Regions from separate parts of the Duganella sp. GW821-FHT07F09 genome, predicted to be linked through region 3. Evidence: predicted binding sites of a transcription regulator. Region 3 holds the regulator's gene; each other region holds the start of a gene.

Evidence for each region. Region 3 encodes FNR, which switches genes on or off when oxygen is low (the NO sensors DNR and NnrR bind a similar motif). Its sites were predicted from a motif close to TTGATNNNNATCAA; they were not measured.
Region 1: AC07P1_RS13125 (glycine-rich domain-containing protein) is a predicted target of FNR. The motif match lies at 3,064-3,077, and genes of this name have one in related genera.
Region 2: AC07P1_RS31535 (OmpW/AlkL family protein) is a predicted target of FNR. The motif match lies at 5,143-5,156, and genes of this name have one in related genera.

Annotation. Positions count from the first base shown of each region.
Region 1 covers NZ_JBWKQJ010000004.1:377,616-388,222, forward strand. Annotated here, with positions in the region: gene AC07P1_RS13105 (SDR family oxidoreductase) at 1-424, shown strand, start outside; gene AC07P1_RS13110 (hypothetical protein) at 484-735, opposite strand; gene AC07P1_RS13115 (hypothetical protein) at 1,018-1,263, shown strand; gene AC07P1_RS13120 (hypothetical protein) at 1,533-1,772, shown strand; gene AC07P1_RS13125 (glycine-rich domain-containing protein) at 2,266-2,985, opposite strand; gene AC07P1_RS13130 (CHASE domain-containing protein) at 3,146-4,936, opposite strand; gene AC07P1_RS13135 (glutamine--tRNA ligase/YqeY domain fusion protein) at 5,184-6,950, opposite strand; gene AC07P1_RS13140 (J domain-containing protein) at 7,117-7,410, shown strand; gene AC07P1_RS13145 (hypothetical protein) at 7,545-8,042, shown strand; gene AC07P1_RS13150 (hypothetical protein) at 8,046-8,825, shown strand; gene AC07P1_RS13155 (hypothetical protein) at 8,840-9,712, shown strand; gene AC07P1_RS13160 (LysR family transcriptional regulator) at 9,917-10,607, opposite strand, start outside.
Region 2 covers NZ_JBWKQJ010000019.1:54,429-65,035, forward strand. Annotated here, with positions in the region: gene AC07P1_RS31510 (methyl-accepting chemotaxis protein) at 1-519, shown strand, start outside; gene AC07P1_RS31515 (hypothetical protein) at 687-1,100, opposite strand; gene AC07P1_RS31520 (methyl-accepting chemotaxis protein) at 1,123-2,727, opposite strand; gene AC07P1_RS31525 (NADPH-dependent F420 reductase) at 2,817-3,413, opposite strand; gene AC07P1_RS31530 (LysR family transcriptional regulator) at 3,529-4,452, shown strand; gene AC07P1_RS31535 (OmpW/AlkL family protein) at 4,449-5,075, opposite strand; gene AC07P1_RS31540 ((2Fe-2S)-binding protein) at 5,251-5,754, shown strand; gene AC07P1_RS31545 (xanthine dehydrogenase family protein molybdopterin-binding subunit) at 5,751-7,958, shown strand; gene soxX (sulfur oxidation c-type cytochrome SoxX) at 7,964-8,425, shown strand; gene AC07P1_RS31555 (SoxY-related AACIE arm protein) at 8,422-8,874, shown strand; gene soxZ (thiosulfate oxidation carrier complex protein SoxZ) at 8,874-9,200, shown strand; gene soxA (sulfur oxidation c-type cytochrome SoxA) at 9,197-9,976, shown strand; gene AC07P1_RS31570 (c-type cytochrome) at 10,197-10,502, shown strand; gene AC07P1_RS31575 (FCSD flavin-binding domain-containing protein) at 10,499-10,607, shown strand, end outside.
Region 3 covers NZ_JBWKQJ010000002.1:520,906-531,512, forward strand. Annotated here, with positions in the region: gene AC07P1_RS07415 (response regulator) at 1-1,753, opposite strand, end outside; gene AC07P1_RS07420 (alpha/beta fold hydrolase) at 1,844-2,593, opposite strand; gene fnr (fumarate/nitrate reduction transcriptional regulator Fnr) at 2,837-3,595, shown strand; gene AC07P1_RS07430 (FixH family protein) at 3,760-4,278, opposite strand; gene ccoG (cytochrome c oxidase accessory protein CcoG) at 4,289-5,674, opposite strand; gene ccoP (cytochrome-c oxidase, cbb3-type subunit III) at 5,687-6,661, opposite strand; gene AC07P1_RS07445 (cbb3-type cytochrome oxidase subunit 3) at 6,654-6,818, opposite strand; gene ccoO (cytochrome-c oxidase, cbb3-type subunit II) at 6,820-7,434, opposite strand; gene ccoN (cytochrome-c oxidase, cbb3-type subunit I) at 7,449-8,870, opposite strand; gene ccoS (cbb3-type cytochrome oxidase assembly protein CcoS) at 8,947-9,132, opposite strand; gene AC07P1_RS07465 (heavy metal translocating P-type ATPase) at 9,132-10,607, opposite strand, start outside.

The DNA.
Region 1 (10,607 bases), on a different contig from region 3:
CGGTTCGGACTTGTCCATCCTGCGCGTGCCGGGGATTTACGGGGCCGAGCGGCTGCCAATCAAGCGCTTGCAACAGGGCACGCCGGCCTTGCTGGCCGCCGAGGATGTGTATACCAACCATATCCATGCCGACGACTTGGCCACGATCATCGTCAGCGCTCTGTTTGGCGGCTTGCCAAACCGTATCTACCACGCCGTCGATGACAGCGATATGAAGATGGCGGAGTATTTCGACGCCGTGGCGGACGCTTTCGGCATGCAACGTCCGCCGCGTTTGCCGCGTGCCGAATTGCAACAGGTGATCACGCCGGCGCTGCTGTCGTTCATGTCCGAGTCGCGCAGGCTGAGCAATGGACGCATCAAGCGGGAATTGGGCGTGCGGTTGCGGTATCCGACGGTGGCGGGGATGTTGGCGGGGATGTGATGCCGGCGGGCGGCAAGGGGGGAAGGCCGGGCCGCCCGGCTTGTCGCTTATTTCTTTGCTTATTTCTTCTGCTGCACCTTGCGCAACTGCTGCTTGCGCTGTGTCTGATTGCGGTTTTGCTTCGCTTCGTAGAGCGCGGTGGCGTCTTTCTTCGCCTGTTCAACCGTGCGCATCTCTTCCTTGTCGTCATGCGCGACAAAATAATCGGCGTCCTGGGCGTCGACCACCAGCTTGATCGCGGCCGCATCGTCGAGGTCGTAGATCTCGTGCAGCAGGGTGGTTACCTCATCGAGGAATTCTTCGTAGGTCATGGGCGCCTTAGTGTTGTTGGATTGCGGTTGTTGGTCCGGCCAGAGGCGGGAAAAACGTCATTTTAAACGACCGGATCATGTCGAGCGTTGCTACTCGCACATAGTGGCGGTGCGGCGCTTGTAGTTGCCCAGCAAAAAGGTGTAAAAAGATACGGAGACTTATACCAGTGCAAGCCCGATGTCAGCTTTCTGTGTCAAACTATTAAGATGACTTGCTTGACGCACATCAAACAAAGCAACGCTTAATGCGATATTGTTGTTATCTCTAAGAGGAGCTCGCGTATGCCAGCCACTTTGCATCCGACCAAAGAGCAGGTCCGTGCCTACATGCAGCTGCGTGAGTGCGACCGCCGTCCACCGCCGACGCCGGAAGAAATCCGTCGTCAGCTGGGCTGGCGCTGCGCGTCCAGCAGTGCGGGCTTCGGCTCGGCCTCGACGATCTTCCTCCCAAGCACCATCGCGCAACTGGCCACCCTGATGGCCGTCGAATGGTGTGTCCTCGCCTCCGGCCTCAGCCGTTCCAACTGAGTTGCTACAAATCTTTACAATGTTTTATACCTTTTCTTGCAACAATTTTCTTACTAGCATAAGAAATAGGTGTAAAATCTATCAAAATCTCACACAAAAACAGCTCGGGTTAGCCGTTCGTTAACAAAAACGTGTATTATCGCGGCTAGGCACTAAAAACCGGCATAAACGTTCGCGTTTTGTAGTGCTTCACTGGTAATTGAGCTAAAAATTTTATTTACCCATGTGTCGTTTTTTTGCGAAAGCGGCCACGAACCTACTTAAACATTATGTCTATCAAAGAAATCACCGCATCCCCAACCTACAATCCGAACCGCGTCCTCGACGCCATCATCGAAAAGCTGCAATTGAAAAACGATGCTGCGTTGTCGCGTGCTCTGGAAGTAGCTCCTCCAGTCATCAGCAAAATTCGCCACAATACCCTCCCGATTGGTGCAACCATCCTGATCCGTATGCACGAGATCAGCGATTTCAGCATCCGCGAGCTGCGCGAACTGATGGCGGCCTGATAGGCGACCAACAAAAAAGACAACGGCGCGCACCTCTCGGTAACGCGCCGTTTTCTTTGGTGGGTCCGGTTTTGGTCGGCCCGCCTGGGTTGGGTTCGCTTACGCTGACGTGCTGATCGTCGTGCCGATGCGCTGGCCGTTGGTGTTCACGATTGGCGCGGGTGCCGCTTGCTGTGGCGGCGGTGCCGGTGGCGCAGCTTGCTCGGCAGGTTTGGGCGCGGCCTGCACCGGCTCCGCCTGACGCGGTGGCGGCGTTGATTGGACTGCGGCGCTGTTTGAGGCGACTGAATTGACGGCCATGATGAGCTCCCAAGACGGTGGAGTTCAGAGTATGCCACTTATTTAATCATGCCGCCTGTCGGTGTTGCTTGTTTTGTGTGGCAACGCCGGCAGGGCTTATGTTGTTGGCGGACCGGAGATGGCGGATTACGCTTCGCTAATCCGCCCTACGTGGTTTAGATGAAAGCTCAGGCTGATGGCCGCCGGGTGCTTCTTAGCTCAGGGTGGGACGGCCGCTGAACAGGCCGGGCTGGTTCGGAACTTTGGCGGCTACTGCCTTCTCCGGGCTGCCGCAAAAAGCAACTTTCTCTTCGGGAGATCCGCAAAACGCGTTGGCCTGTTTCTCGGGCGAGCCGCAGAACGCGTTGGCCTGCTTCTCTGGGCTTCCACAAAATGCGTTCGCTTGTTTCTCTGGCGAGCCGCAGAAGGCGTTTGCTTGTTTTTCTGGCGAGCCACAAAACGCGCTGGCCTGTTTCTCCGGGGAGCCGCAGAAAGCGTTGGCCTGCATTTCCGGCGAGCCGCAGAAGGCGTTGGCTTGGGTGGCGCCTTCGAAGGCACGCTTGGCCGGACGCACATAGGCCTCGCCGAATTCCGCTTCGTACAGTTCCTTCATCCGCTGCCCGATGCGCGCCAGCGCAGCTTCGTCTTCCTCTCCGCGCATGCCGACGTACGGGAAATGGTGCAGGAAGTAGCCGAACACGGCCTCGCAATCGGCGGCGTACTTCATCGTATCGAGGATGTGGTAGTGCCAGAACGTGTCCACGTCGACCAGCGGCGAGGTCTGTTCGTGCGGGTATTTTTTCATCAGCGTCAGGAATCGGCGATATTCCAACTCGATAGCGTTAACATGTTCCAGCGACCAGCCTTCGCCGGATTCTTTATGCATCAGCTTGACCTTAATTGGGTCCAGATCCAGGGCGTTGATGACGTTCATGGACATCTCCTCTAAATTGATACGGGTTAAGAAACATTGCGAGCAAATTGATTTTTGCCTAACTTTGCTTCTTAACATTTGATATTTATCAATGTTGCTGAGGAAATTCCTACACGCCTCTGACTTTTTCCTAGCCAAGGACGAGGCAAACCGGAGGGTATCAGGCGATGACGTTGGCGGTCAGATGGCCGGCGTCGTTGATATCGTTGATATCTTCGTTGGAGGGCGGGGGGACGTGGTCGATCGGTACCGAGATGGCGACCGTGGTGCCGGCGTTGGGGCTGCCGATGATGGAGCAGACGCCTCCGAGCAAGCTGATGCGCTCCTCGATGCCGACCAGGCCGAACGAACCCACCTTGTTGCGATTGCTCGCCCGCATGCCGACACCGTTGTCGGTGATGGTCATGCTCAGCATGCCGCCGGCCTGCCGCAATTCCACCCGGACCAGGCTGGCGTGGGCGTGCTGGACGATATTGCTCAGCGATTCCTGCAGCACGCGGAAGAAGGCGGTGGCGCAATGGTCGTCGATGCGGATGTCGCGCTGGTGCTCGATCAGCTCGCACACCATGCCGGAGCGCTGGCGGAACTGGGCGATCTGCCATTCGACGGCGGCGTTCAGGCCCAGGTCGAGCACGTTCGGACGCAGATCGTTGATGATGTGGCGCACGCTTTTGATGGTGCTGTCTATCTGGCTGAGCGTGCTTTTCGCGCGGGCGTGCAGGCGCGGATGGCGGTGGCGGGTGCGGGTGGCCAGCATGTCCGCCTCGATGCGCAGCACCAGCAGGTTCTGGCCCAGATCGTCATGGATTTCGCGGGCGATGCGCTTGCGTTCCTGCTCCTTGATCTGGTCGGCGTGCGCGGCCAGCCGGCGCAGCTTGTGGTGCGACTGCTGCAGCTTGGCCTGGCTGTCGCGCAATTCCTTGGTCATGACCTTGGCCATTTTGATGGCCCGCATGCGCGACGACGACAGCGTGTGGATCAGCAGGTAGAACAGCAGCGAGCCGATAAAACCGCTCAACATGGCCAGCCACGGCAGGAACAGGTCGAAGCGGCTCGACCAGGCCGCCTTGGGCGCGCTGAAGTGGGCATGCCACTGGCGGCCGTTGAACATCAGCGGCAGCACGATGCCGAACTGGTCGGCCGCACGCACGTGCTCGCCGCCGTTGAGCTTGTTGTCGAATAATAAAGTGGGCGCCAACGAGGCCGAGGAACGGTCGCCGCTCTCGCCGCCGTCGTACAGGCGCAGGCGGACGTCGCGCACCTGCATCTGGTCCATCGCCAGTTGCACCAGGCGCGGCACGCTGAAACCGATGCCGACCGAACCCCGGTAGGCGGCACGGCGCTCCTCGATGTTGGTCAGCGGCATATCCTTGTGGTACAGCGGCAGGCGGATCGCCATGCCGCCGCCCTGGCCGAAGCTGTCCATGTCGATCTGCTTGCCGGAGGTGCTGATCTCGCCGGTGTCGCGCGCGTTGGCCAGGGCTTGCGCGACCGCCGGCTTGTGCGTGATGTCCAGGCCGACCCGCCAGCGGAACGCCGCGATCGGCTCGATCATCGTGATGACGGAATAGTCGGCGCGGCGGCCGGTCGGCTGGATGACATAGTCGGGATAGCCGTTGGCGGTGCCGTCGCCGCTGTGGCGCGATACCCTTTCGAAATCCTCGCGTCGCGCTTCGGGAATGTACTCCGCGTAGTTGATGCTGACGAGCGCGGGAAACTGGGTAGACAGTTTCAATCCGCGCACAAAACGATGGAAGTCTTCGCGTTCGACCTTGCCGCTGGCGTCGAAGTAGCTGGCCGTGGCGCGCAGCACGTCGGCATAGGTGTCGATGCGGGAGCTGATGTGGTACTGGGCGTTGCGCGCCTGGTGCATGAAGCGTTCGCCGGCGTCGTACTCGACCATTTTATAGGCGGCGACATAGCACAGCGCACCCACGCCCAGGGATAGCATGATGCCCGCCCACCAGACGGATTTGGGCGGGGAAAACATTTGTCGCTGTGCCAGCAGTACCTCCATTGCGTTTGCCTTTCAAGCAACTTCTGTCATATTTCGCCCTGCTTGAATATAGAAAATATTACTCATGCGAGTCAAGTAATTTTATAAGTAATGCCATCTGTCCCGGACGCTTTTGCGGCCTTGGGATGAAAAAAACCGGCGCCTCTCGCGGAGGACGCCGGTCTCATGGTCGACAAATGCGCTATTTGGCGACGAAGCTGTCTTTTAGCGTCACGATGCGGTTGAACACCGGTTTGCCGGCGCTCGAGTCGACGCGGTCGGCGACGAAGTAGCCGTGCCGCTCGAACTGGAAGCGCTGGTCCGGCAGGGCGGCGCTCATGCCCGGCTCCAGATAGGCGGTGACCACTTCCTTGGCGTTCGGATTGAGCAACGACAGGAATTCCTTGCCGCCGGCGTCCGGCTGGGCGTCGGTGAACAGGCGGTCGAACAGGCGCACTTCGGCCTGCAGCGCGGTGGCGGCGGACACCCAGTGGATATTGCCCTTGACCTTGTAGTTGTCCGAACCGGGTGTGCCCGACTTGGAGTCCGGGAAGTAATTGACATGGACAGCGACGACTTTACCGTTCTCGTCCTTGTCGAAGCCGGTGCATTCGGTCACGTAGCCGTGGCGCAGGCGCACGCGGCTGCCCGGCTTGTCGTCGATCGGCGGGTAGTAGCGGAAATAGCCCTTGCTCGGCACTTCCATGAAGTCCTCTTCCTCGATCCACAGCTCGCGCGTGATCGGGAAGGTGCGCACGCCCATTTCCGGGTGGTGCGGGTGGACCGGCGACGTGCATTGCTCGCTCTGGCCTTCGGGATAGTTGTCGATGATCAGCTTGAGCGGACGCAGCACGGCGGTGGCGCGCGGCGCCTTCGGATCGAGATCCTCGCGCAGGCAGCCTTCCAGCGTGCTCATGTCGATCCAGCCGTCGGACTTGGTCACGCCGATGCGCTCGCAGAACAGCTGGATCGCCTCCGGCGTGTAGCCGCGCCGGCGCAGGCCGACGATGGTCGGCATGCGCGGATCGTCCCAGCCGCTGACGATGCCGTCCTCGACCAGCTGGCGCAGCTTGCGCTTGCTGGTGACGACGTAGGTCAGGTTCAGGCGCGAGAACTCGTACTGGCGCGGCAGCGGCAGTGTGAAGAAGCCGCCCTCGGCCAGGGTTTCCAGCAGCCAGTCGTAGAACGGGCGGTGGTCCTGGAATTCAAGGGTGCACAGCGAATGGGTGATGTTTTCCAGCGCGTCCGAGATCGGGTGCGTGTAGTCGTACATCGGATAGATGCACCAGGCGTCGCCGGTACGCACGTGGTGGGCGTGGCGGATGCGGTAGATGGCCGGGTCGCGCATGTTCATGTTCGGCGAGGACATGGCGTCCTCGCTGATTTTGGCGCGCAGGATGTGCTCGCCGTCGGCGTATTTGCCGGCTTTCATGTCGCGGAAGATTTGCAGCGATTCCTCGCGCGGACGGTCGCGGAACGGCGAATTCTTGCCCGGTGTGTTGAAATTGCCGCGATTGGCCGCCATATCATCGGCCGACTGGCTGTCGACGTAGGCATAGCCCTTGCCGATCAGGTACTCGGCCATCGCGTACAGCTGGTCGAAATAGTCGCTAGCGTAGTGCAAGTGGTGCTCGACGCCGCCGTCGGCCTTGGGGTAGTCGTAGTCGAACCCCAGCCACTTGACGCTGTCGATGATGGTGTCGACGTATTCCTGCTCTTCCTTGGCCGGGTTGGTGTCGTCGAAGCGCAGGTTGCAGCGGCCCTGGTAGTCGCGCGCGAGGCCGAAGTTCAGGCAGATCGACTTGGCGTGGCCGATGTGCAGGTAGCCGTTCGGCTCGGGCGGGAAGCGGGTGATCACGCTGGGCATGCCTGCGCGCACGTGGGTGCCGGCGGCCTGGTCGTGATCGATGATCGCGCGCAGGAAATTGGACGGTAAGGCGGGCGCTGGGCTGTTTTTTTCGTTGCTCATCTGAAAAGTGGGCTTTGCAAGAGTTCGTGTGAAGGGCATTTTACCGTATCCCCTCCGTGGGCCGAGGGGAAATGCTGCGACGCGGCGGCCCGGCCGGGATTGCCGGTGGTGCGACGGGTATAATTCGCCTTTAATTGTTTCGGCACATGGCCGCGGAGTTTCCAAAATGGAAAATCACTACAACACGCTGGGGATCGCGCCCAACGCCACCGAAGACGAGATCAAAAAGATATACCGTTCGCTGGCGATGCGCTTCCACCCCGACCGCAACCCGGCGCCCGGCGCCGAGGCGCGCTTCAAAAGCATCACCAAAGCCTACGAAATCTTGTCGGACCCGGTCAAGCGCGAGGAATACAACCAAAGCGTCAACCACCGCATCATCATCGATTCGGAAGCCGAAGCCTACCAGTTATGGCGCTCGGTGTTCAACCTGCACGGCACGGTACTGCCGCCAGCATAAACGTTAGCTTGAACCACGGCGCCCGTATGACCACGGTGACACGTAGGGCGGATTAGGCGGCACGCCGTAATCCGCCAAGCGCCGCCAGCGCCCCAAACACACATATATACAGCATCAAAAAACGAAAGCAAGCAATGAGAAAAGTACACCCCGAATTCGCCTATCAATCGCGCGAACTGGAAGGCCAGATCGAAGGCATTCTGGGCGATCCACCCGACCGCAAGAACTACCAGCGCATGATCGACGCGCTGGTGTCCGAGTACGCCAGCGGCGGCGGCATCGAGGATGTCAACATGCTGGCCTTCGCCCTGGTCGACCACCTCGAGTTCAGCGACCCGAAAGGACTGCTGGCCGAAGCCCAGGATTACGAGTTCGGCGACCCGGCCCGCGTGTTCACGATGGCCTCGTGCAAAGGCGAGGCGGCGCAACAGATGTACGCGGCGTTGGAAGAGAACCTGCCGGAGCTGGCGCGCCAGGCCATCATCACCGCCTTCCTGTTCAAGAACCCGCGCAAGTGGGACGACGACGACCAATCGCTGGAACAACTGTCGGCCAACGACGACGGCGACGATATCGCGGACGAAGACAACGCGACCGACGACTTCGCCCAAATGTTCGACAAGGAGGATTAAACCATGTCCGACGAAAACAAAAGCAATCTGCCCGCGCTGAGCAAGCAAGTGACCGAGCTGGTGCTGGCCGGCTCGCTGGGCCACGCCGAGCAAGCCTTCGCCGAAGCGGCCGACCAGTTCGGCGACCTGGCGGTGGTGGAAGTATTGAGCAACATCCCGCCGCAAGTGACGGCGCTGCACATGGCCGGCTTCGACGGCGGCAAGATGTCGCTGGCGACCTTGCTGGTGCCGCCCAAGGCCTGGGCCGACAGCCTGGCCTTCTTCGCCGCGACCTGGCAGGACGACCTGATCGAGGACGACCCGGAGCGCATCGCCGAATCGCTGTTCGCGCACGTGCACGGCGTGGTGTTCTCGACCGACGACGAGGAGCGCCGCAGCGAACTGCTGCAGGCCGCCTCGGCCACCGACCACGGCGCCACCATCTTCGCCATCCTGTTCTCGATGGCGCCGAAGGAGATTCTGGAAGTGGCCGGCGAGATCATCGCCAAGGGCCCATATCTGACCGGCCAGACCTCGTCCGACAACGACGTCGTGCCGCTGGCGATCGCCTTGGCGCAGGCGTCGGAAGACGGCTGGGATCGTTCGCTGTTCGAGCTGTTCCCCGAGTTCCGGCACAGCGCCGACCTGGCCGACGCCGAGTTCAGCGACGACCCGGACGACGAGCCGACCTTCCTGCAGCGCTCGACCAAGGAATTGCTGTACCGCTTGCGCAAGCAGGTACCGTCGACCCGCAGCGCCAAGGCGGGTTCGCGCCGCAGCGTCGGCACCGGCATTTTCTCTTGATGGAACTCTGATCCATGCTGCCAGCACTAGTAGTAGAGAATTTGCCGCGCCTGACGCGGGCGATCCAGCAACTGGCGACCCATCCGGACGATGACGCCGCCTATGCGCTGGCCGATGAATTGACCGGCATCACGGCGATGGTGGCCGAAAAGTTCACCAACGACCGCACCGCCGAAGGCATCCAGAAGGCGTTGCAGTTGACGGTGGGCGGGGTGTCGCTGGGGCTCGATCACGTGATCCCGAACGACACGGATCTGGCCGCGCTCGATTTTCTGATCGAGAACGGCGCCGAGCATGCGTTCCAGATTGGTTTCCGGATGATCAAGGAATTGTCGGCCTTGCCGGAGGATACCCTGGTCGGCGAGTACGACACCGATCCGGTGTATTCGGCGCGGCGCTTGCGCGACTTGTTCATCGAGCTGTGCCAGACCGATCCGAACCAGAACTGGAACGGCGGCGACCGGTATTCGGTCATGCTGAAGCAGCGCAAGGAGGTGCAGGCGATCGTGCGGCTGGCCGGGTGGCTGCGCCGGCACAACACCGAGGGCCCGGTCAGCGATACGGATTTGAATGCCGAGGGCGTGATCGCGCTGGCGATCATCTTCGCGATCGAGGGCGGGGGCAGGGTGGTGGCGCGCACCGGGCAGAAAGAGTTCGAGCGTTTCGTCAAATCGGTGCGCAAGAACAAGCCGGATTATGAGGAGGGCTGGGCGGCGCTGGTGGCCAAGGTGCCTGTGCAGCATCATCCGGTGTTGTTGGACCGGATCGACAGTTATCGCCAGACCTGCACCGTGATTCAGCACATCAAGGGGCGCACCGCGATGAAGACCTTGTTCGCCGAGTTGGAGAATTATGCCGGGTCGGAGTTGGACGCCGATTATTCGTGATTTGACGGATGGGCGGGCCGGCGGCCTCGGATTTAATTCATCCATGGAGACACGTAGGGCGGATTAGGCGGAACGCCGTAATCGGCCATGTGTGGGCCGCCGGCTCGTCGATGGCCGATTACGCTGCGCTAATCCGCCCTACGTGCCTCCGGCGTGTTTACGCGCCGCGATTCATCCGTAATCCGTCACGAGCCGCCAGCGGCCTCACCCGCTGGCGGCCTCCAACGCGATTGCCCTGAACGCCGCCACCAGCGGCGATATCTCGTCCTTGCGCTGCGCCAGCAGCAGCGCCGTGGTCGCATCCTTGTCCGCCAGCGGCCGGTACAGCACCCCGCTCAACCGGATGATGTCGAACGAACTCGGCAACACCGCGATTCCGAACCCCGCCGCCACCAATCCCGCCATCGTCGACGCCTCGCCGGCCTCCATCGCGATCGTCGGCTCGAACCCGGCCGCGCGGCACAGCCGGAAAATCTGCGGGTGGATGCCGGTGCCGGCCGTCTTCGGATACATCACCAGTGGCTGCCCCTCCAGATCGCTGATCCGCAACGTCTCCCTGGCCGCCAACGGATGCTCCTCCGGCAGCACCATCACCAGTGGATCGCGCCGCAACTCGGTCGTCATCACCGCCTCGGGCAGGGCCGACTCCGGCGGCCGCACCAGCCCCAGATCGAGTTCGCGGCCGGCCAGCGCATTGATCTGCGCCAAGGTCGATCGCTCATGCAAGGTCAAGGTAACCCCCGGATAGCGCTGGCGGTAGCGGTTGATGACGGTCGCGAACAGCGGCGTCAGCGGCGTCGAAAACGTGAAGCCGACCCGCAACTCGCCGGCCTCGCCACGCTCGGCGCGCCGCGCCGTCTGCACCGCCTGTTCCGACAGCGACAGCACGCGGCGC
Region 2 (10,607 bases), on a different contig from region 3:
CAGACCAACATCCTGGCGTTGAACGCGGCGGTCGAGGCGGCCCGCGCGGGCGAGCAGGGCCGTGGCTTCGCGGTGGTGGCCTCCGAGGTGCGCAACCTGGCGCAGCGCTCGGCCGGCGCGGCCAAGGAGATCAAGGAGCTGATCAACGCTTCGGTCGACAGCATCAGCGCCGGCAGCGCGCTGGTGGCCGAGGCCGGCACGACGATGGATCAGGTGGTGGCCAGCGTGTCGCGCGTGACGCAGATCATGTCGGCGATCACGGCCGCGTCGAGCGAGCAGAGCACGGGGATCGGGCATGTGAATACGGCGATCACGGAGATGGATTCGGTCACGCAGCAGAACGCGGCGCTGGTGGAGCAGGCGGCCGCCGCGGCGGGCAGCATGCAGGAGCAGGCCGGCAATCTGGCGGAGTTGGTGAGCCGGTTCAAGTTGAGCGGCGATCAGCAGCAGAGCGTGGCCAGCCATCAGCCGCGTCCGGTGGCCAAGCCGGCGCCGCGCCGGGTGGCGTTGTCGCGCTGAGATTCGTCCGGGGGATGGATATTTCGATCCCTCGGGGAGACACGTAGGGCGGATTAGCGCAGCGTAATCCGCCATGCATGCGCCGTCGGCGGCTCATAAATGGCGGATTACGGCGTTCCGCCTAGTCCGCCCTACGTGTCGCCGTTGATATATTTTATTGCGCGGGTCTATTGGGCCGGCTCCAGCACGGCCTCTTCAAACACCAGCTTGCCCCCGTCCACGCGGAACACGCCGATCAATTCCCCGCCGTTGCCTTTGACATCCGGGTACTGGGTGCAGGTTTGCGTCTCGATCTGCCACATCTCGCCGCCGGCGCGCAAGGTCCAGACATTATCCCCGCCCGATAGCAACTCGATCTCGACATCGTCGGCCGGCATGTCCGACAACTCGATCCTGCGCAAACACCGCGGCAGATGCTGCATGATCAATTCCACGCTGCTCTCGCTGCTCCAAAAGTACTTTTGCGTCCGGTGCACGGTCATCACGTGCTCGCTGTTGCCGCTCTCCGGGTAGTACGAGGCGCTATCGTCGACACACGCCGTCAGCATCAGGGACATCAGTACTATCAGTATCTTGCGCATGGGCGGGTTTCCGGTCGGGGTGCTATCGAGTGTGCAACATTATAGCCGTCCCCGGCGCCGCCCCCCGCAATGCCGGCGCCGACGCGCCGGTTTTGAAGAAACCGACCACCCTGGCCAGCGCCTCCGCCTGTTCCTGCATGCTCTGCGACGCGGCCGCCGCCTGCTCGACCAGCGCGGCGTTCTGCTGCGTGACCTCGTCCATCTGCGTGATGGCGACGTTGATCTGCTCGATACCCATCGTCTGTTCCTGGCTGGCCGAGGTGATCTCGCCCATGATGTCGGTCACGCGCTGAATGCTGTCGACGATGTCGCCCATGGTTTGACCGGCCTCGTTGACCAGTTTGGAGCCGTCGTCGACATTGGCCACCGAGGCCGAGATCAATTCCTTGATCTCCTTGGCCGCCGCCGCCGAGCGCTGCGCCAGGTTGCGCACCTCCGACGCCACGACCGCGAAGCCGCGACCCTGCTCGCCGGCGCGCGCCGCCTCCACCGCCGCGTTCAGCGCGAGGATGTTGGTCTGGAAGGCGATGCCGTCGATGACCGAGATGATGTCGACGATCTTGCGGGACGAGGCGTTGATGGAGCCCATCGTGTCGACCACCTGGGCGACGATGGCGCCACCCTTGCTGGCCACCTCCGACGCGCTGCGCGCCAGGGTGTTGGCCTGGCGCGCGTTGTCGGCGTTCTGCTTGACGGTGGAGGTCAGCTCCTCCATCGACGACGCGGTTTCCTCCAGCGAGCTGGCCTGCTGCTCGGTGCGCGAGGACAGGTCCATGTTGCCGGCGGCGATTTCATTGGAGGCGACGGTGATGGTGTCCGTGCCTTGCCTTACCTGGCCGACGACGTTGAGCAGGCTGTCGTTCATGGCCTTGAGCGCGTTGAGCAGACGGCCCGTTTCGTCGGTGGCGGTAACTTCGATCCGGGTCGACAGGTCGCCGGCGGCCACCGTCTCGGCCAGGTCGACGGCGGCGTTGAGCGGCACCGTGATCGAGCGCGTGATGAACCAGGCCACCGCCGCACCCAGCGCCACGGCCAGCAGACCGAGACCCACCAGCAGCAGCTTGGATGAGCGCAGCACCGCCGACACTTCGTCGCCGGCATGCTTGGCCTGCGCGCTTTCGTGGGCGACGATGTCGCCCAGTACCTTCAGCACGCCTTGCAGGCTGGGAGCGGCCGTCTGCGTCAAATAGGCGGTGGCGTCCTGGATCTCGCCATCCTTGCGTAGCTCGATGACCTTGTTGTTCTTGGCCGCGCCGTCGGCGATCAGCGCGTCCAGGTTGGCCAGCATGGCCTTTTCCTTTTCATCCGTGGCGAGGCCGGACAGGATTTTTTTCGCCTCGCCGTACTTCTGGCGCGCCTCGGCGATTTTCTGCAGCTCGGCGTTCACTTCCGGCGTGCTCGGGACGACGACGATATTGGTCAGGTGTAGTGTGATGTCGCGGACGGCGTCGACCATGTGGTTGGCCGCTTCCATCTTGACGTTCTTGTCTTCGATGATGTCCTGGGTGCGGCTGCCGATGCGGCCCATGGAGCTGAGTCCCAGCACCAGCACGGCCACCAGCAGCGCCAGGACGATGGCGAAGCCGGCGCCGAGGCGCGTTCCGATTTTTACGCGGTCGAGGGTCATGGCGGCATTCCTTTAGTTCACGGGGGCAATTCTCTCCAATATACCCGTCCGTGTCCGTTAAAGGAATGCGCTGTCGTGGTGCAGCAACGTTAGCCGAATTTGACCAGGTTCAGCACCGGCAGCGGGCCGCCGGGGAACTGCGCCAAGCGTCCGCCGCCATCGAGGGTACCCAGATCGACGCCGGCGAATCCCAATTGCTCGATCAGTTGACCGACGGTTTTCTTGGCGTCGGCGTCGTCGCCGGAGTAGAACAGCACGCGGCGTCCGCCCTCCGCTTGCGGATCGCTTTGCAGCAGCGCGGCGCCCAGATGGTTGAAGGCCTTGACCACGCGGGCGCCGGGCAGCAGGTCGGCCAGCACCAGGCTCGATGCGCGGCCGCCCAGGTCCACGGCTTTGAACGACGGCGCTTCGAGCGCGTTGTTGGCGTCGACGACGATGCGGCCGTTCCATGCCGGCAGATTGCGCACCGCCTCGGGGATGCGGCTCCACTGCACGGCGAGGAAGACCACGTCGGCCTTGGCCGCTTCCTCGATGGTGACGGGGCGGATGTTCGGCAGTTCCGCGTGCAGCGCGGCCAGCGATTCGGGGCCGCGGCTGTTGGCGATGGTGGCGGCGATGCCGGCTTTGGACAGGTTGCGTGCGATGGCGGAACCGATGGCGCCTGCGCCGATGATGGAGATGTTCATGATGTGTTTCCTTTCGTTGATTGGGTTTCGATGAGTTCAGTATGGCCGCCGTCACTTGCTACGGGTAGTCATAGCTTGGTAGTATCAGCTTCAAGCAAACGTTGAAAGCATCGTCGTGGAAACCCTGTCCAACCTTGAGTCCTTCGTCCGCAGCGCGGAATCGTCCAGCTTCTCGGCGGCGGCCCGGCGTCTGGCGCTAACGCCGGCCGCCGTCAGCCGCAACGTGGCGCAGCTGGAGCGCAACCTCGGCGTGCGGCTGTTCCAGCGCACCACGCGGGGCCTGACCTTGACCGAGGCCGGCGAGCGGTTTCTCAATTCCGTCGGCGCGGGGCTGGACGGCATCCAGGGCGCGATCGCGGAGGTGACGGCCAAGGCGGGCGAGCCGGCCGGCGTGCTGAAATTGAGCATGGCGCCGGGCTTCGGCCGCCGCCACGTGCTGCCGCTGATGCCGGCGTTTATGGCGCGCTATCCGGCGCTGACGCTGGATCTCAATGTTGAAAACCGGCGGGTCGACCTGGTGGCCGGCGGCTTCGATGCGGCGATCGGCGGCGGTTTCGAATTGTCGCCTGGCGTGGTGGCGCGGGCGCTGATGCCGGCGCACGGCGTGGTGGTGGCGTCGCCGGCTTATCTGAAGGGACGCAAGCCGCCGGCCACCCCCGCGGACCTGGCGGACCTCGACGCGATCGTCATGCGCTCGCCGCAGAGCGGCAGGGCCAAGTCGTGGGAGATGCGCAACCGCGCTGGCGATGGCATGTCGGCGCTGCTGCGGCCACGCGTGTTCCTCAACGATCCCGATGCGATCCGAACTGCGGCCTTGATGGGCATGGGCGTGGCGATGCTGGCGATGACCGATCTGGGGACGCATCTGGAAAGCGGTGAGCTGCAACGCGTGCTGCCCGACTGGTATCTTGATATCGGCGCGATCTCGCTGTACTTCACCAGCCAAAAACTGATGCCCGCGAAGACGCGGGCATTCGTGGATTTTATGACGGAAGCGTTCCGCGAACAGAAAATGGCGGAACGCTATTCGGCGATTTAAAATCTGTACCCGACACCCACGCCGATCATCAGCGGATCGACCTTGACGCGGCTGGCCTTGACGCCGCCGATCATGACGTCGCTGCGGAGTTGTGCTTTCTTGACGTCGAAGTTGAGCGACCAGTTTTTGTCGATGGCGTAGCCCACGCCCGCCTGCAGCACCAGTCCCAGGCTGTCGTGTTCCAGGCTGGCCTGTCCGTTCAGCAGGCGTACCTTGGAAAAGGTGGTGTAGTTGATGCCCGCGCCGACATAGGGTTTGAGCGGCGCGTCCGGCGTGAAGTGGTACTGCAACAGCAGCGACGGCGGCAGGTGCTTGAAGGTGCCGATGCTGGCGCCGTCCAGATAGGCGTTGTGCTTTTGCGGATACGTCAGCACGAGCTCCGCCGCCAGGTTGGGAGTGAAGAAATAGGAAACGTCGAATTCGGGGATGGTCTCGTTGCTGACGCTGAGGCGGTCCGACGCGCCGGCGCCGCCCACCGGGTCCGACTTGTCGGCCGGGTTCAGATGCACGGCGCGCACGCGCACCAGCCATGGCGACTCTTGCGCCACGGCGCTGCCCATTGCGGCACCCGTCAGGTTCAGGGTGGCCAGTACTGCCGCTGCGATTGCCTTGGTCTTGCTCATTTCACTTCCTCTTTGATGTCGTCGTAAGTAACGCAATCAAGTCTATTGATCCGAAGCATGAAAAACTTTGATCCAAGTCAAAAACAGAAATATTTCGGACATGCTGCAGAGTTAATGTAGTGGGTGTAGTATCACCAGCGGTGTAATCGGGCAACCAAAATCCAGGGAGAAGTGCATGGCTAAATTGAACGTCAACGGCGTGGTACGCGAATTCGAGGCGGAGGACGACACGCCGCTGTTGTGGGTCATACGCGAACAACTGGGGCTGACCGGCACCAAGTACGGCTGCGGCGTGGCGCAATGCGGCGCCTGCACCGTGCATATCGACGGCGAACCGACGCGCAGCTGCGTGCGGCCCGTCTCCACCGTCACCGCCGAACAAAAGATCACCACCATCGAGGGTTTGTCCAAGGACGGCTCGCACGCGATCCAGAAAGCCTGGGCCGCGTTGGACGTGCCGCAGTGCGGCTTCTGCCAGTCCGGCATGATCATGGCCGCCGCCGCGCTGATACGCGAAAAGCCGAAGGCCACCGACGCCGACATCGACATGGCGATGTCCAACATCTGTCGATGTGGCACTTACAACCGGGTTAGGGCGGCGATCCATGTGGTGGTCAAGGGCGGCGATCCGAAAAGCGCCGGCCTCAATATCCAGCACGTGGAAGGAGGCAAGGTATGAGCGGCGCTCCGGTTTTGCCAGGCTCCTTGCCAAGTTCCACTTCGCGCAGGGGCTTCCTGAAGGGCGCGGCCGCCGGCAGCCTGGTGGTGGCGTTTCATATTCCGTTCGAGGCGGTGGCGCAGGGCGCCCCGGCAGCCTCCAAGGGCACGCCCGAGGTGAACGCGTGGGTGGTCGTCAAGCCGGACGACACCATCGTGATCCGCATCGCCCGCTCTGAGATGGGCCAGGGTACCTTGACCGGCCTGGCGCAGCTGGTGGCCGAGGAACTGGACGCCGACTGGAGCAAAGTCACCACCGAATATCCGACCCCGGGACAGAACCTGGCGCGCAAGCGCGTGTGGGGCAGCTTCTCCACTGGTGGCAGTCGCGGCATCCGCGAATCGCACGACCTGGTACGCAAGGGCGGCGCCACCGCGCGCACCTTGTTGGTGCAGGCGGCGGCCGATGCGTGGAAGGTGCCGTCGTCCGAGTGCGTGGCCGCCGTCAGCGTGATCACGCACGAGGCGAGCGGACGGTCCATCAGCTACGGCAAGGTGGCGGAGGCGGCTTCGAAGCTGAGCCCTCCGGCGGAGGTGATGCTGAAGGACCCGAAGGACTGGAAGCTGGTCGGCAAGCGCCTGGCGCGCCTGGATACGGTGGACAAGACCACCGGCGCGCAGATCTATGGCATGGACATCAAGATGCCGGGCCTGCTCAACGCCGCCATCAAGGATTGCCCTGTGTTCGGCGGCACGGTCAAGAGCTTCGACGCCACCGCGATCGAAAAGCGCCCCGGCGTGAAGAAAGTGTTCAAGGTCGGCGACAGCGCCGTGGCGGTGGTGGCGGACACCTGGTGGCGCGCCAAGTCCGCTTTGGATGCCTTGCCTATTGAATGGGACAAGGGGCCCAACGCGAATTTGTCGAGCAAGGACGTGGCGGCGACGTTGAAGGCGGCGCTGGACGCGCCCGATGCGGTCGTCGGCAACTCGAACGGCGACGCGAAGGCGGCGATCAAGTCGGCGGCGCGCACCATCGAGGCGGTGTATTCGTACCCGTGGCAGAACCACGCGACCATGGAGACCATGAACGCGACCGCGCTCTGGACGCCGGAGCGCTGCGAGGTGTGGACGCCGACGCAGAACGGCGAGGCGGCGCTGGCCGCGACGTCCGAGGCGGCCGGTCTGCCGGCGGCCAAGTGCGACGTCTACAAGATGCACCTGGGCGGCGGCTTTGGCCGGCGCGGCGCATCGCACGACTGGGTGACGCAGGCGGTGAAAATCGCCAGGGAGATGCCCGGCACGCCGGTGAAGCTGATCTGGACGCGCGAAGAGGACATGCTGCATGGCCGCTACCATCCGATCACGCAGTGCAAGCTGACCGCCGGCCTGGATGCCAAGGGTAACATCACCGGCCTGCACATGCGCATCGCCGGCCAGTCGATCCTCGCTTCGCTCGGCATGGCGATCAAGGATGGCAAGGACCCCGTGGTGTTCCAGGGGCTTAACGCGCCGGGACCGGAGGCGTCGATCGGTTATTCGTTCCCGAATCTGCTGATCGATCACGCGATGCGTAATCCGCCGGTGCCGGCGGGCTTCTGGCGCGGCGTGAACTTGAACCAGAATACGATTTACCTGGAGTGCTTCCTCGACGAGGTGGCCTTCGCCACCAAGCAGGACCCGCTGGCGCTGCGCCGCAAGCTGATGGCCGAGCATCCCAAGCATCTGGCGGTGTTGAACGCGGTGGCCGAGAAGGCCGGCTGGGGCAAGCCGGCGAAGAAGGGCGTGTATCGCGGCCTGGCGCAGACGATGGGCTTCGGCAGCTACGTTGCCGCATGTGCCGAGGTATCGGTCGACCAGAAGACGGGCAAGCTGAAGATCTTGCGCATCATCGCGGCGACCGATCCGGGTTACGCGGTCAATCCGCAGCAGATCGAGGCGCAGATCGAAGGCTCGTTCGTGTATGGGCTGTCGGCGTCGTTGTACGGCGAGTGCACGTTGAAGGATGGGCAGATCGAGCAATCCAACTTCGATACCTACCAGGTGCTGAAGATCGACGAGATGCCGAAGGTGGAGTCCATCATCATGCCGTCGGGTGGATTCTGGGGCGGCGTGGGCGAGCCGACCATCGCGGTGGCCGCGCCGGCCGTGTTGAACGCGATCTTCGCCGCCACCGGCAAGCGGATACGCGATCTGCCGCTGAAGAACCATAGTTTGAAGAAGGCGTAAGAAGGATGGCGGCGTGGCTGGCGCTGGCTGCCTCCATCGCCTTGGCGGCGTTTGTCATCGCGCCGCCTGCCGCCGCAGATCCCGGCTATGTGATCTCCGGCGACGGCATTGCCGCGCCGTTGAAGGGCGCTGTCGCCGGCGACGCGGTGCGTGGCCGTGCGCTGGTGGCCAGCCGGCAGGCCAGCCTTTGCCTGTTGTGCCATACCGGTCCCATTCCAGAGGAACGCTTTCAGGGCAATCTGGCGCCCGATCTGCAAGGCGCGGGCCGGCGTTGGAACGCGGCGCAGCTTCGCTTGCGCATCGTGGACGCCAGCCATTTCAACCCGGTGACGATCATGCCTTCCTATTACAAAACCGATGGCCTAAACCGCGTGGCGCCGGCTTTTCAGGACAAGACGATATTGACCGCGCAGCAGATCGAGGACGTCGTGGCCTGGCTGCTCACGCTGAAGGAGCAAACACCATGAAGCGCCGCGATATGCTGGCCGCCGCAGGAACCGGGCTGGCGATGCTGGCGCTGGTGCGCCCGGCCTTCGCCACCACGGAGGAGATGGCGGCGGCGATCAATACCTTCACCGGCGGCGTCAAGCCGACCGAAGGCAAGATGACATTCGATATCGCGCAGCTGATCGACAACGGCAACGCGGTGCCGGTGACGGTCTCCGTCGACAGCGCGATGACGGGCGCCGACCATGTCAGCGCGATTGCCATTTTCAACGAGCGTAATCCGCAGACCGACGTGGCGGTGTTCACGCTTGGTCCGCGCGCCGGCAAGGCGCAGGTGTCCACGCGCATACGGCTGGCCACGTCGCAGAAGCTGACGGCGGTGGCGCGCATGAGCGACGGCAGCTACCGGTCCAAATCCGTGAGCGTGATCGTGGCGCTGGCGGCCTGTATTGAAGGTGAGGCTCCCTGATGGCGCGCGCATTGATCCATATGCCGGCGACGGCCAAGCGCGGCGAAGTGATTGAAATCCGCGCGTTGATCGGGCATCCGATGGAGACCGGTTACCGTCCCGCGGCGGACGGCAAACTTATCCCGCGCGACATCATCCGCAAGTTTGTATGCCGTTACAACGGTGAGCAGGTTTTTGGCGCCGAGCTGCATCAGGCGGTGTCCGCCAATCCGTACATCAGCTTCTTCACCGTCGTCACGGAGACGGGGACGTTGGAGTTCACGTGGGAGGGCGATAACGGTTTCGCCCAGACGGAGAAGATGAATTTGACGGTGGGACCAGCATGAACAGGCGGCTGGGCGGCGCGTTATGCTGCCTTGCGGGCGCGTTGATGCTGGGTGCGACCGCTGCCGACACCGGCGATACGCGACGCTCCGGCAGTGAGTTCATGAGCGCGTCCACGCAGGCGATGCAGCGCGACGACACGCTCAATCCAGCGATGTTGTGGATCAGCGGCGGCGAGGCGCAGTGGGGCGCCGCCGCCGGCAAGAGTGGCAAGTCCTGCGCCAGCTGCCATGGCGAGGCGAATCAGAGCATGCGGGGCGTGGCGGCGCGGTATCCGGCTTTTCACGCCGGGAGCAAGGTGACGATCAATCTGGGGCAGCGCATCAATGTATGCCGCGAGCAGAAGCAGCAGGCGCCGGCGCTGCGGGCGGAGAGCGAGGAGCTGCTTGGGCTGGAGGCATACGTGGCGATGCAATCGCGCGGCATGCCGGTGGAGCCGCCGCAGGATGCGGGGACCAGGGCATCGGCGGCGCGGGGCAAGGAGTTGTATGTGCAGCGCATCGGGCAGTTGAATTTGTCGTGCGCGCAGTGCCACGATCAGCGGGCGGGTGGACGTCTGGCCGGTAGCACGATACCGCAAGCGCATGCGGCCGCGTATCCGATCTACCGGCTGGAGTGGCAGGCAATGGGGTCGTTGCAGCGTCGGCTGCGCAACTGCATGAGCGGCGTGCGCGCCGAGGTGCCGGCGTTCGGCGCGCAGGAGCTGGTGGATCTGGAAGCCTGGCTGGCCGTGCGCGACAAAGGGATGAAGACGGAGACGCCGGGAGTCAGACCGTAAAGCGACGATGACGCGTGAAAAACGTGGAGGCATCTAAAAACGTACGCTGACGCGTGAAGAACGTGGAGACACGTAGGGCGGATTAGGCGGAACGCCGTAATCCGCCAATGCATGAGCCGTCGAGACGCACGCATTGGCGGATTACGCTGCGCTAATCCGCCCTACGTGTTTCCGTTGTGAGTTTATTTATGGGGGACTGGTGATGTTATTGAAGATTTCCATGCTGGGCATGATCGCTCTGGCCGCCGCCAATTCCGGCGCGACAACCATCTCCCCCGGCGCGCGGCTCGCCGCCAATTGCGCCGCGTGCCATGGCACCAACGGCGACACCAAAAACGCGCCGAATTTCGCAACCCTACCCGGTCTGGCCGGGCAGCCCCGCGAAAATCTGGCCGCCAGCCTGCGCGCGTTCAAATCCGGCACCCGCCCATCGACCATCATGACGCAAATCGCCAAGGGCTACACCGACGAACAAATCGAACTGCTGGCTGCCTTCTTCGCCGCGCAGAAGAAAGCGACGCCATGAAACGCCGCCAATTCATCCAGGCCGCAGGCGCCGGCGCCTTGCTCGCATCGACCACCGGCTGCGCCACCATTGGCGGCAAGGCCAGGCCACAAGTGGTGGTGGTCG
Region 3 (10,607 bases):
TGTCGTCCAGGCTGAACTCGACGGGCGACAGCTCCATGTGGCGCGCCTCGATCTTGGAGAAGTCGAGCACGTCGTTGAGGATGCCCAGCAGCGATTGCCCGGACACCTTCACCATGTTGAGGTATTTGCGCTGCTGGGTGGTCAGCGTGGTGTTGCCCAGCAGGTAGGCCATGCCCAGCACCGCGTTCATCGGCGTGCGGATCTCGTGGCTCATGTTGGCGACGAACTCGCTTTTGGCGCGGTTGGCGGCCTCGGCGCGGTCGCGCTCCTTCTCCAGCTCCTGGGCGCGGGCCTCGACCTCCAGTTGCAGGCGGCGCCGCTCGGTGATGTCGGAGATGACGGCCAGCACCTTGGTGCCCTGGTCGGTGCGCACCGCGCTCAGGTTGATCTCGACCGGGAACTCGCTGCCGTCGCGGCGCAGGCCGAACAGGGTGGTGGCGCCGCCCATGCGCACCGGCTCGGCGCTGAGGCGGTCGGCGAAGAACTTGACCCGGTGCGCGGCGTGCTGCGCGCGCAGCGCCGCCGGCACCAGCGTCTCGAGCGGCTGGCCGAGGATCTCGTCGCGGCCGTAGCCGAAGCGGCGCTCGGCCTCGCGGTTGAAGGTTTCGATGCGGCCGTCGACGCCGACCACGACGATCGCGTTGGGGGCGAATTCGACCAGGCTTTGCAGGCGCGCGTCGGCCGCCAGCCGGTCGCGCATCAGGTTGTTGAAGGCGGCCGTCAGCTGGCCGACCTCGTCGTCGGCGCGCACCGGCAGCGGCGCGAAGTGGGTGGCGTCGCCGCGCAGCGCGACGATGGCGTCGCGCAGCCGGATGAGCGGCGCCAGCAGGCGCAGGGTGAGCCAGCCGATCAGCGCCGCCGCCAGGATCGACGCCACCACGCTCCACACCAGCACGCGCGAGAGCACGCCGTCGAAGGGTTCGAACGCCTCCTCGGCCGGCAGCGAGGCGGCCAGGACCCAGTCGACCGACTTGAGCGCCTTGTAGCTGTTGAGGGCGCGCTCGCCGTTACCGTTGATGCTGTCGACGGTGCCCTCGAAACCGTCCCGCAGCGCGCGCGTGGTGGCGGCGTTGGCGCCGGCCTGGCGCGGTTGCAGCAGGCGGCTGGCGTCCGGATGCAGCACGTAGACCGGATGGTCGCCGCGCGTGAGGGCGAAAAAGTAGCCGCTGTGGCCGACCTTGGCGGTGCGCAGGTGGCCCAGCACATTGTCCTTGTACAGGCGCAGCACGCCGTTGAGCACGCACACCACCTCGCCGTTGGCGTTGAGCACGGGCGCCACCATCTGCACGATCGGTTGCTTGTTGGACTTGCCGATCACCGGTTCGGCGATCAGCGGTTTGCGGGTGCGCATCACGGTCCGGAAGTAGGCGCGGTCGGAGGCGTCGATGCCGACGCGGCCGGGCTGGACCGGGATGTCGGCGATCACCATGCCCTGCGGATTGAGCACCAGCAGGTCGTCGAACAGCGCCAGCACGGCGCGGTCCTGGTAGTAGGCGCGCAGCCGCTCGGTGGACCCGGCGATCTCGACCGGCTGGTGGCGCGCCGACAGCGCGATGATGTCGAGCAGCATGGTCAGCTTGTCGTCGAGTTCCTCGGCGGTGCGGCCGATCAGCGCCGTTTGTTGCGTGAAAAGTACTTTGGTGAAATCCGCCTTCATGCGTTGCATCTGAACCACGGTCACCAGCGCGATCATCAGGATCGACGTGATGCTGGTCGCCAGCGCAACTTTAGCCTTGATGCCAAGTGGCTTCATTTCATCCTTGTCGGGCGGGTCGGACATGAAATTGGAGAACTACGGAGTGCTCAGGAATTCTCCTATCAATGCCCGACCTTGGCAACAGTATTAACGCCGGGCGGCGGCGATGATCACGTCGGCGACTTTTTGCGGCTGCGACACCATCGGCACGTGGCTCGCTTTCAGCGTGATAGTGGTGGCGTTGATTTTCTTGGCGAACGCCTGTTGCAAGGCCGGATCGATCATGCGGTCCTCGGACGCGGCGATGTAATAGTTGGCCTTGTTTTTCCAGGCCGCCACGGTGGTCTTGTCGGCGAAGGCCTTGGCGGCGATCGGGCCCTGGGTGGCGGCGATCAGCGCGGCGGTGGCCGGCGGAACGTCCTGGGCGAAGTTGGTGGAGACCGACGCGGTCGGCAGCCACAGGAAACCGCCGGCGTCGGCTTGCAAGGTGGCGATGCCTGGCGGCACGGCGTAGTCCTTGCCCAGCTCGGCGGTGGCCTGGCCTTCCGACGGTGCGAACGCGGCCACGTAGACCAGCGCCTTGACCTTGTCGCTGGTGCCGGCCTCGGTGATCACGGTGCCGCCCCACGAGTGGCCGACCAGCACCACTTTACCGGTTTGCGCGTCGATCACGCGCTGGGCGGCGGCGACGTCGTCGGCCAGCGAGGTCAGCGGGTTTTGCACGGCCACCACTTTCAAGCCTTGGGCCTGCAGCAACGGGATGACTTTTTCCCAGCTGGAACCGTCGGCGAAGGCGCCGTGCACCAGCACCACGGTGGTGTCGGCGGCCGGCGTGGCGGCTTGGGCGGTCAGGACGGTGGCGGCCAGCAGGGCGGAGGCGATGATCGAGCGTTTCATGGTGATTCCTTTCGAGGTTGGTTGTTTACTATTAAGTAGTGTGCTACTTGCTTGAGGTGAACTATAGCGAACAATCTAATAGCGTGCAAGTTAAATTTAACCGGATGTCGAAAATATTTGCGGACCGGGTGGGCCGCCGGTGCAAGCACGCTTGCATGAAGCAAGGCTCGGAGTGGCGCGAATACCTGATCGGTACAGTGCGGCATCGGCCGAAAGCAGCGACTAATGGTCTACACTGGCGGCATGATCAGAGACCTCCCCGCACTGGTGCTGCCCGGCGCCACCATCGACATCCTCAAGGCCAGCTGCGCCAATTGCAGCATGCACCAGTTGTGTTTACCGATGGGACTGGGCAATGAAGACATGGAGCGGCTCGACCGGATCATCGGCCGCCGGCGCAAGGTCGCGCGCGGCGCCACGTTGTTCCGCATCGGCGATCCGTTCGTGAATTTGTACGCGATCCGGCTCGGCCACTTCAAGACCTACCAGGTCAACCGCGAGGGCGCCGAGCAAATCACCGGTTTCCAGATGGCGGGCGAGTTGCTGGGCATGGACGCCATCAGCACCGACCTGCACCATTGCACCGCCGTGGCGCTGGAGGACAGCGAGGTGTGCGAGATTCCGTTCGGCAGCCTGCAACAGCTGCTGGCCGACATGCCGACCTTGCTGCGGCACTTCCACCGAATGATGAGCCAGGAGATCACGCGCGAGCAAAGCGTCATGCTCCTGCTGGGCAATATGCAGGCGACGCAGCGTTTCGCCGCCTTCCTGGTGAACCTGTCGTCGCGTTACGAGGCGCGCGGTTACTCGCCCAACACCTTCCAGCTGCGCATGTCGCGCGAAGAGATCGGCAACTACCTGGGCCTGACGATCGAAAGCATCAGCCGCCTGCTGTCGAAGTTCAAGAAGGAAGGCCTGCTACGCGTGAGCAACCGCGAAATCGAACTGCTCGATCCGCCCATGCTCAAGGCCATCACGGCCGGCACGCAGACCTGCCATTAGCGGCGGAATGACCACATAGACACGTAGGGCGGATTAGGCGAAGCCGTAATCCGCCATGCATGCGTCCCCGGGGGCTCCTGGCGGATTACGCTACGCTAATCCGCCCTACGTGGATCCACGATTGCGGTGGGTTCCCCGGTCAAAATCACCATCCAACCACGGGCTTATTCGGCGCGCAGGGTGACGCTGCGCTGCGCCGGCCAGCTCCAGGCGCCGGCCAGGCGCCAGTCGCGCTTTTCGCCTTCCACCAGCACCACCCAGCGGCTGCGCTCGAGCATCGGCAGATTGATATGGAAGCCGCCGAATTCGTCCGGCCGCACCACCAGCTGGATGTCCTTGGCCGGCAAGGTCGCGTGCGACAGGCGTACGAACAAGCGCTCCGTCTTGGCGTGGTCGTCGCTGTCGCGGCGCAGCTGGCCGGCCAGCATGCCTTGCGTGGGGTCGTAGCCGATCGACATCGACAACCCCAAGGTGCTGGCCACGCGGTCGCGCCGCAAGTCCTGGTTGATGGCCTTGCCCCGCTTGTAGTAGTCGCCCACCACCAGCGCGTCCTGCCGCGTGAAGGCGAGGTAGCCGGTGTAGACGCCGGCAACGATGACGATCGCCGGGCCGGCCATCAGCAGCCACGGCCAGCGCTGCTTCCACCACGGCGTCACGGTGGCATGCGATATCGATACGGTCATGCTGTTCTCCTTAGCGCGGCACAATGAATACCGCGTCTTCCTTCACATGCAGCGACGGGTCGTCGACCGACGTCAGTTCGACGGCGATCTTGTTCGAACCCGGATGGGCGGCGCCGTGCGCCGTGCGCAGCCGGATCGGATGCGCCTTGGTTTCTGTGGCGTCGACCCGCACCAGCTCCGGCGTCACCTGCGCCAAGGTGGCGATGCCGCTGACGCGGATGCGGTAGGTCTGCGCCCGCTCGGACGTGTTCATGATCTGCAGCCGGTAGACGTTTTCGATCATGCCGTCCTCGACCTCGCGGCCCATGGCGCCACGGTCGCGGATGACGTCCAGCTTGAGCGGCACCCGCAGGTAGAGCGCGGTGCCGACGGCGGCCACGATCAGCGCCAGGATGGCGGCGTAGATTTGCACCCGGGGACGCAACGTGCGCCGGTGGATCTGCGTCGGCGTGTAATGCATCGTCATGGCACGCTCGGTGCTGTAGCGGATCAGGCCGCGCGGCAGGCCGACCTTGTCCATCACGCCGTTGCAGGCGTCGACGCAGGCGGCGCAGCCGATGCATTCGTATTGCAGGCCGTTGCGGATGTCGATGCCGGTCGGGCACACCTGCACGCACATCGAACAGTCGATGCAGTCGCCGCCCTTGCCCGCTTCCTTCTTCGACAGCGGCATGCGCGGCTCGCCCCGCTCGCCGGCGTAGGTGATGATCAGGGTGTCGCGGTCGAACATCGAGCTCTGGAAGCGGGCGTACGGGCACATGTATTTGCACACCTGTTCGCGCATCCAGCCGGCGTTGCCGTAGGTGGCGAAGCTGTAGAACACCACCCAGAACCATTCCCACGGGCCGAAGCTCAACGTCAGCACCTCTTCGGCCAAGTGCTTGATCGGCGTGAAGTAGCCGACGAAGGTGAAGCCGGTCCACAGCGCGACCGCGCCCCAGGCCAGGTGCTTGGCGCTCTTTTTCGCGAACTTGGCCGCCGACGGCGGCTGCCGGTCGAGCGCCATGCGCGCGCTGCGCTTGCCTTCGATCCGGCGTTCTATCCACAGGAAGATTTCGGTGTACACCGTTTGCGGACAGGCGAAGCCGCACCAGACCCGCCCCGCCACCGCCGTCGCCAGGAACAGCAAATAGGCGCAGATGATCAGCAGCGCGGCCAGGTAGATGAAATCCTGCGGCCATAACACCAGGCCGAAGATGTAGAACTTGCGCGCGCCCAGGTCGAACAGCAGGGCCTGGCGGTCGTTCCATTGCAGCCACGGCGCGCCGTAGAAGGCCAGCTGCGTCAGCCAGACGAACAGCCAGCGCAGCCGGGCATAGCGGCCCGAGGCTTCGCGCGGATAGATCTCCTCCCGCGCGGCGTACATATGGACGACTTGTGATTCAGGCGAGCTCATGGCGTTGACCGCTTATTCCGCCGCAGGCGTGGCGGCGACGGCCGGCGCCGGCGGAACCGGCGACGATTCCGGCGCGTTGACGTCGTTCGACAAACTCCACACGTACGCCGCCAGCACGTGCACCTTGGCGTCGCCGAGGAAGTCCTCGAACGCGGGCATGGTGGCGTTGCGGCCCTTGCGGATGGTTTCCATGATGGTCTCGGCGCTGCCGCCGAACAGCCAGACCTTGTCGCTCAGGTTGGGCGCGCCAAGTGCCTGGTTGCCGGTGCCGCCGGCGCTGTGGCAGGCCATGCAGGCGCCGAACTTGCCCTTGCCGAACACCGCCTTGATCGGGTCGGCGGTCGAGCCGGACAGGCTGAGCACGTAGTGGGCGACGTTTTCCACATCCTTGTCCGAGCCGAGCGCCGCGCCCATCGGCGGCATCACGCCCATGCGTCCGCGCAGGATCGATTCCTTGATGGTTTCCGGCGCGCCGCCGAACAGCCAGTCGTTGTCGGTCAGGTTGGGAAAGCCCTTGTTGCCGCGCGCGTCCGAACCGTGGCACTGCGCGCAGTACGTCAGGAACAGCCGCTGGCCGATGGCGTGGGCCTTCGGATCGGCGGCGACCTTTTTCAGGTCCTGCTTCTGGTATTGCGCGAACAATGGACCGTACTCGGACTCCGCCTGCTTGAGCTCGGTCTGGTACTGGCCCGACGATTTCCAGTCCAGCTTGCCCGCGTAGGTGCCCAGGCCCGGATACAGGAACAGGTAGGCCAGCGCGAAGACGATGGTGATGTAGAACAGCCACATCCACCAGCGCGGCATCGGCGTGTTCAATTCGGTCAGATCCTCGTCCCAGGTGTGCCCGGTGGTGCCGACCTTGCCGTCTTTGCCCTTGGCCAGCTTCACTTTGGCCTGTGAGAATAAAAGAATGCCGCAGCCGGCGATGCCGAGCAGGGTCAGCACGGCGATGTAGATGTCCCAGAAACCATTGGTGAAATCAGCCATGGCCATGCTCCTCGTCGTCGAAGGGCAACTGCGCCGCCTTGGCGAAGTCGGCTTCCTTGTTGGCGATGAAGGCCCACCACAGGATGCCGACGAAGGTGATGAAGGAAACCACCGTCATCACGCTGCTGGCGCGGTCGAACAGGTTTTCGATAGCCATGCTAGTTCCTCGTCTTGATTAATGTGCCCAGGCCTTGCAGATAGGCGATCAGGGCGTCTTCTTCGGTCTTGTCTTTCAGCTCTTCCGGCGCGGCGGCGATCTCGGCGTCGGTGTACGGGTCGCCCAGGCGCTGCAGCGCGCGCATCTTCGGCACGATCTCGGCCGGCACCAGCGCGGTTTTCGCCAGCCATGGATAGTTCGGCATGTTCGATTCCGGCACCACGTCGCGCGGGCTGGCGAGATGGGTGCGGTGCCATTCGTCGCTGTAGCGCCCGCCCACCCGCGCCAGGTCGGGACCGGTGCGCTTGGAACCCCACTGGAACGGCCGGTCGTAGACGAATTCGCCGGCAACCGAGTAGTGGCCGTAGCGCTCGGTCTCGGCGCGGAACGGCCGCACCATCTGCGAATGGCAGTTGTAGCAGCCTTCGCGCACATAGACGTCGCGTCCGGCCAGGCGCAGCGGCGAATAGGGTTTCAACCCCGCCACCGGCTCGGTGGTCGATTTCTGGAAGAACAGCGGGACGATCTCGACGGCGCCGCCGACGCTGACCACCAGGGTCACCAGCGCGATCAGCAGCCAGGGGTTTTTCTCGATCCACTCGTGTGAAAATTTCATCTTGTGCTCCGATATCAGGCGTGGCCGGCGGCCAGCGCGGGAATGCGCGCGACGGCGGTCTCGCGGTTGCGCAGGGTCATCCAGGTGTTGTAGCCCATCAGGCACATGCCGCTCAGGTACAACAGGCCGCCGCCGAAGCGCACCACGTAGTAAGGGTAGGTGGCCTTGACGCTCTCGACGAAGGTGTAGGTCAGGGTGCCGTCGGGGTTGACCGCGCGCCACATCAGGCCCTGCATGACGCCGGCGATCCACATGGCGGCGATGTACAGCACGATGCCGATGGTGGCGACCCAGAAGTGCAGGTCGATCAGCTTGGTGCTCCACATCTTTTGCTGGCCGGCCAGGCGCGGCAGCAGGTAGTAGATCGAGCCCATCGTGATGAAGCCGACCCAGCCGAGCGCGCCGCCGTGGACGTGGGCGATGCCCCAGTCCGTGTAGTGCGACAGCGAGTTGATGGTCTTGATCGACATCATCGGACCTTCGAAGGTGGCGATGCCGTAGAACGACAGCGAGACGATCATGAATTTGAGGATAGGGTCGGTGCGCAGCTTGTGCCAGGCGCCCGACAGGGTCATGATGCCGTTGATCATGCCGCCCCACGACGGCGCCAGCAGCACCAGCGAGAACACCATGCCGATCGATTGCGTCCAGTCCGGCAGCGCGGTGTAGTGCAGGTGGTGCGGGCCGGCCCACATGTAGGTGAAGATCAGCGCCCAGAAGTGCACGATCGACAGGCGGTACGAGTACACGGGGCGCTCGGCCTGCTTGGGGATGAAGTAGTAGACCATGCCCAGGTAGCCGGCGGTGAGGATGAAGCCGACCGCGTTGTGGCCGTACCACCACTGGATCATCGCGTCCTGCACGCCCGAGTAGGCCGAGTACGATTTAAACGCGGTGGCCGGCATGCTGGCGCCGTTGACCACGTGCAGCAGGGTGACGGCGATGATGTAGCCGGCGAAGAACCAGTTGGCGACGTAGACGTGCTTGACCTTGCGCTTGAGCAGCGTGCCGAAGAACACGATGGCGTAGCAGATCCAGACCACGGCGATCAAAATCGAGATCGGCCACTCCAGCTCGGCGTACTCCTTGCCGCGCGTGAAGCCCATCGGCAGGGTCACGACCGCGCTCAGGATCACCGCCTGCCAGCCCCAGAAGGTGAAGGCGGCCAGCTTGTCCGAGAACAGGCGGACCTGGCAGGTGCGCTGCACCACGTAGTACGAGGTGGCGAACAGGCCGCAGATGCCGAACGCGAAGATCACCGCGTTGGTGTGCAGCGGCCGCAGGCGGCCGTAGGTCAGCCAGGGGATGTCCAGGTTCAGCGCCGGCCAGGCCAGTTGGGCGGCGATGATCACCCCCACCAGCATGCCGACGATGCCCCAGACAACGGTCGCGATCGCGAATTGCTTGACGATCTTGTAGTTGTAGTTCTGGTCCACGAAGTTCTCCCATAGAACGCTTTGATGATGTAGATCAAAGGTTACTTATCGGGGCTTCAAAAAACCTTGATGTGGATCAAAATTTTCCGGATGGATCTTTTTCAGCGGCGTTTACTTTTGGCGAGTCGTCGTCCTGCAACACGCGCAGCGCGGGGCCGACCAGGTCGTCGAACTGGCCGTCGTCGGCGGCGTTGAAGAACACCCACAGCGCGGCGAACACCAGCGCCACGCTGAGTGGAACCAGCAGGAATAAGGCTTCCATCACATTTCCTTTTTTACACGCCCGCGCAGCCGCAGCGCGTTGAGCACCACCACGGCCGAGCTGGCCGCCATGCCGACGCCGGACAGCCAGGGATTGAGCAGTCCGACCGCCGCCGCCGGGATCGCCAGCAGGTTGTACACGCTGGCCCAGGCCAGGTTCTGGCGGATCACCGCCATGGTCCGGCGCGCCACGCGGGCGGTGTCGGCCACCGCGCCCAGGCGCCCGCCCAGCAGCACCGCGTCCGCGTGGGCCTGGGCCAGCGCCGCGCCCTCGCCCATCGCGAACGAGACGTCGGCCGCGCTCAGCACGGCGGCGTCGTTGATGCCGTCGCCGACCATCGCCACCACCGCGCCCTTCATTTGCAGCCCGCGCACGAAGGCGAGCTTTTCGTCGGGCAGGTAGCCGCCCACCGTGGTGCCGATGCCGAGCCGGTCGCCGACGCGGCGCGCCAGCACGTCGTGGTCGCCGCTGAGCAGCACCACCGTCTTGCCGGCCTGGCGGAAGTAATCGACGGTGGCCTGGGCGTCTGGCCGCAGCCCGTCGTGCAGTTGCAAGCAGGCCAGCCATTGACCGTCGGCGCCGAGGTAGACGGGTGTGGCGCCGTCGGCCACGATATGCGGCGGCACGGAGCCGCTCAGTTCGGCGACGAAGCCGGCGTTGCCGAGGCGGTAGCGGCGGTTGTGCACACGGCCTTCGACGCCGCGCCCCGCCGTTTCCGTCAGCGCCGTGGCGTGCCAGTCCGCGCGCGCACCGCCGCCCGCCTCGGTGGCGGCGCCGACGATGGCACGCGCCAGCGGGTGGCCGCTGCCGGCGTCGAGCGCGGCCGCCACCTGCAGGCAAAAGTCGTCGCGCATCGCCCCCAGCGCTTGAACGTCTTGCAGCACCGGCCGGCCGAAGGTCAGGGTGCCGGTTTTGTCGAACACTACGTGGGTGGCGCGGTGCAGGGTTTCCAGCGTTTGCGCCCCGCTCACCAGCACGCCCTGCGCGAGAAGGCGGTCGGTGGCGGCGGCCAGCGCCGTCGGCGTGGCCAGCGACAGCGCGCACGGGCATGACACCACCAGCACGGCGATGGCGATAGTCCAGGCGCGCGTGGCGTCGCCGTCGAGCCGGAACCAGAAGCCGAACGCCGCCAGCGCGAACACCAGCAGTCCGGCGACGAACCAGGCGGCGACCTTGTCGGCCCACAGCGCGATGCGCGGCTTGTCGCGCCCGGCGCGGTCGATCAGCTTGACCAGATTGGACAGCGTGCTGTCCTGCGCGCGGCGCGTCACCCTCGCCAGCACGACGGCGCCGGCGTTGATGGCGCCGCCGGGCAGCGCGTCGCCCGCCGCCTTGGCCACCGGCGCGCTTTCGCCGCTCAGCAGCGACAGGTCGAGCGTGGTGGCGCCGTCGACGATGACGCAGTCGGCGGCCACCGCCTCGCCCGGCTTGATCATGATGACGTTATCCACCAGCAGCGCGGCGGCCTTGACCAG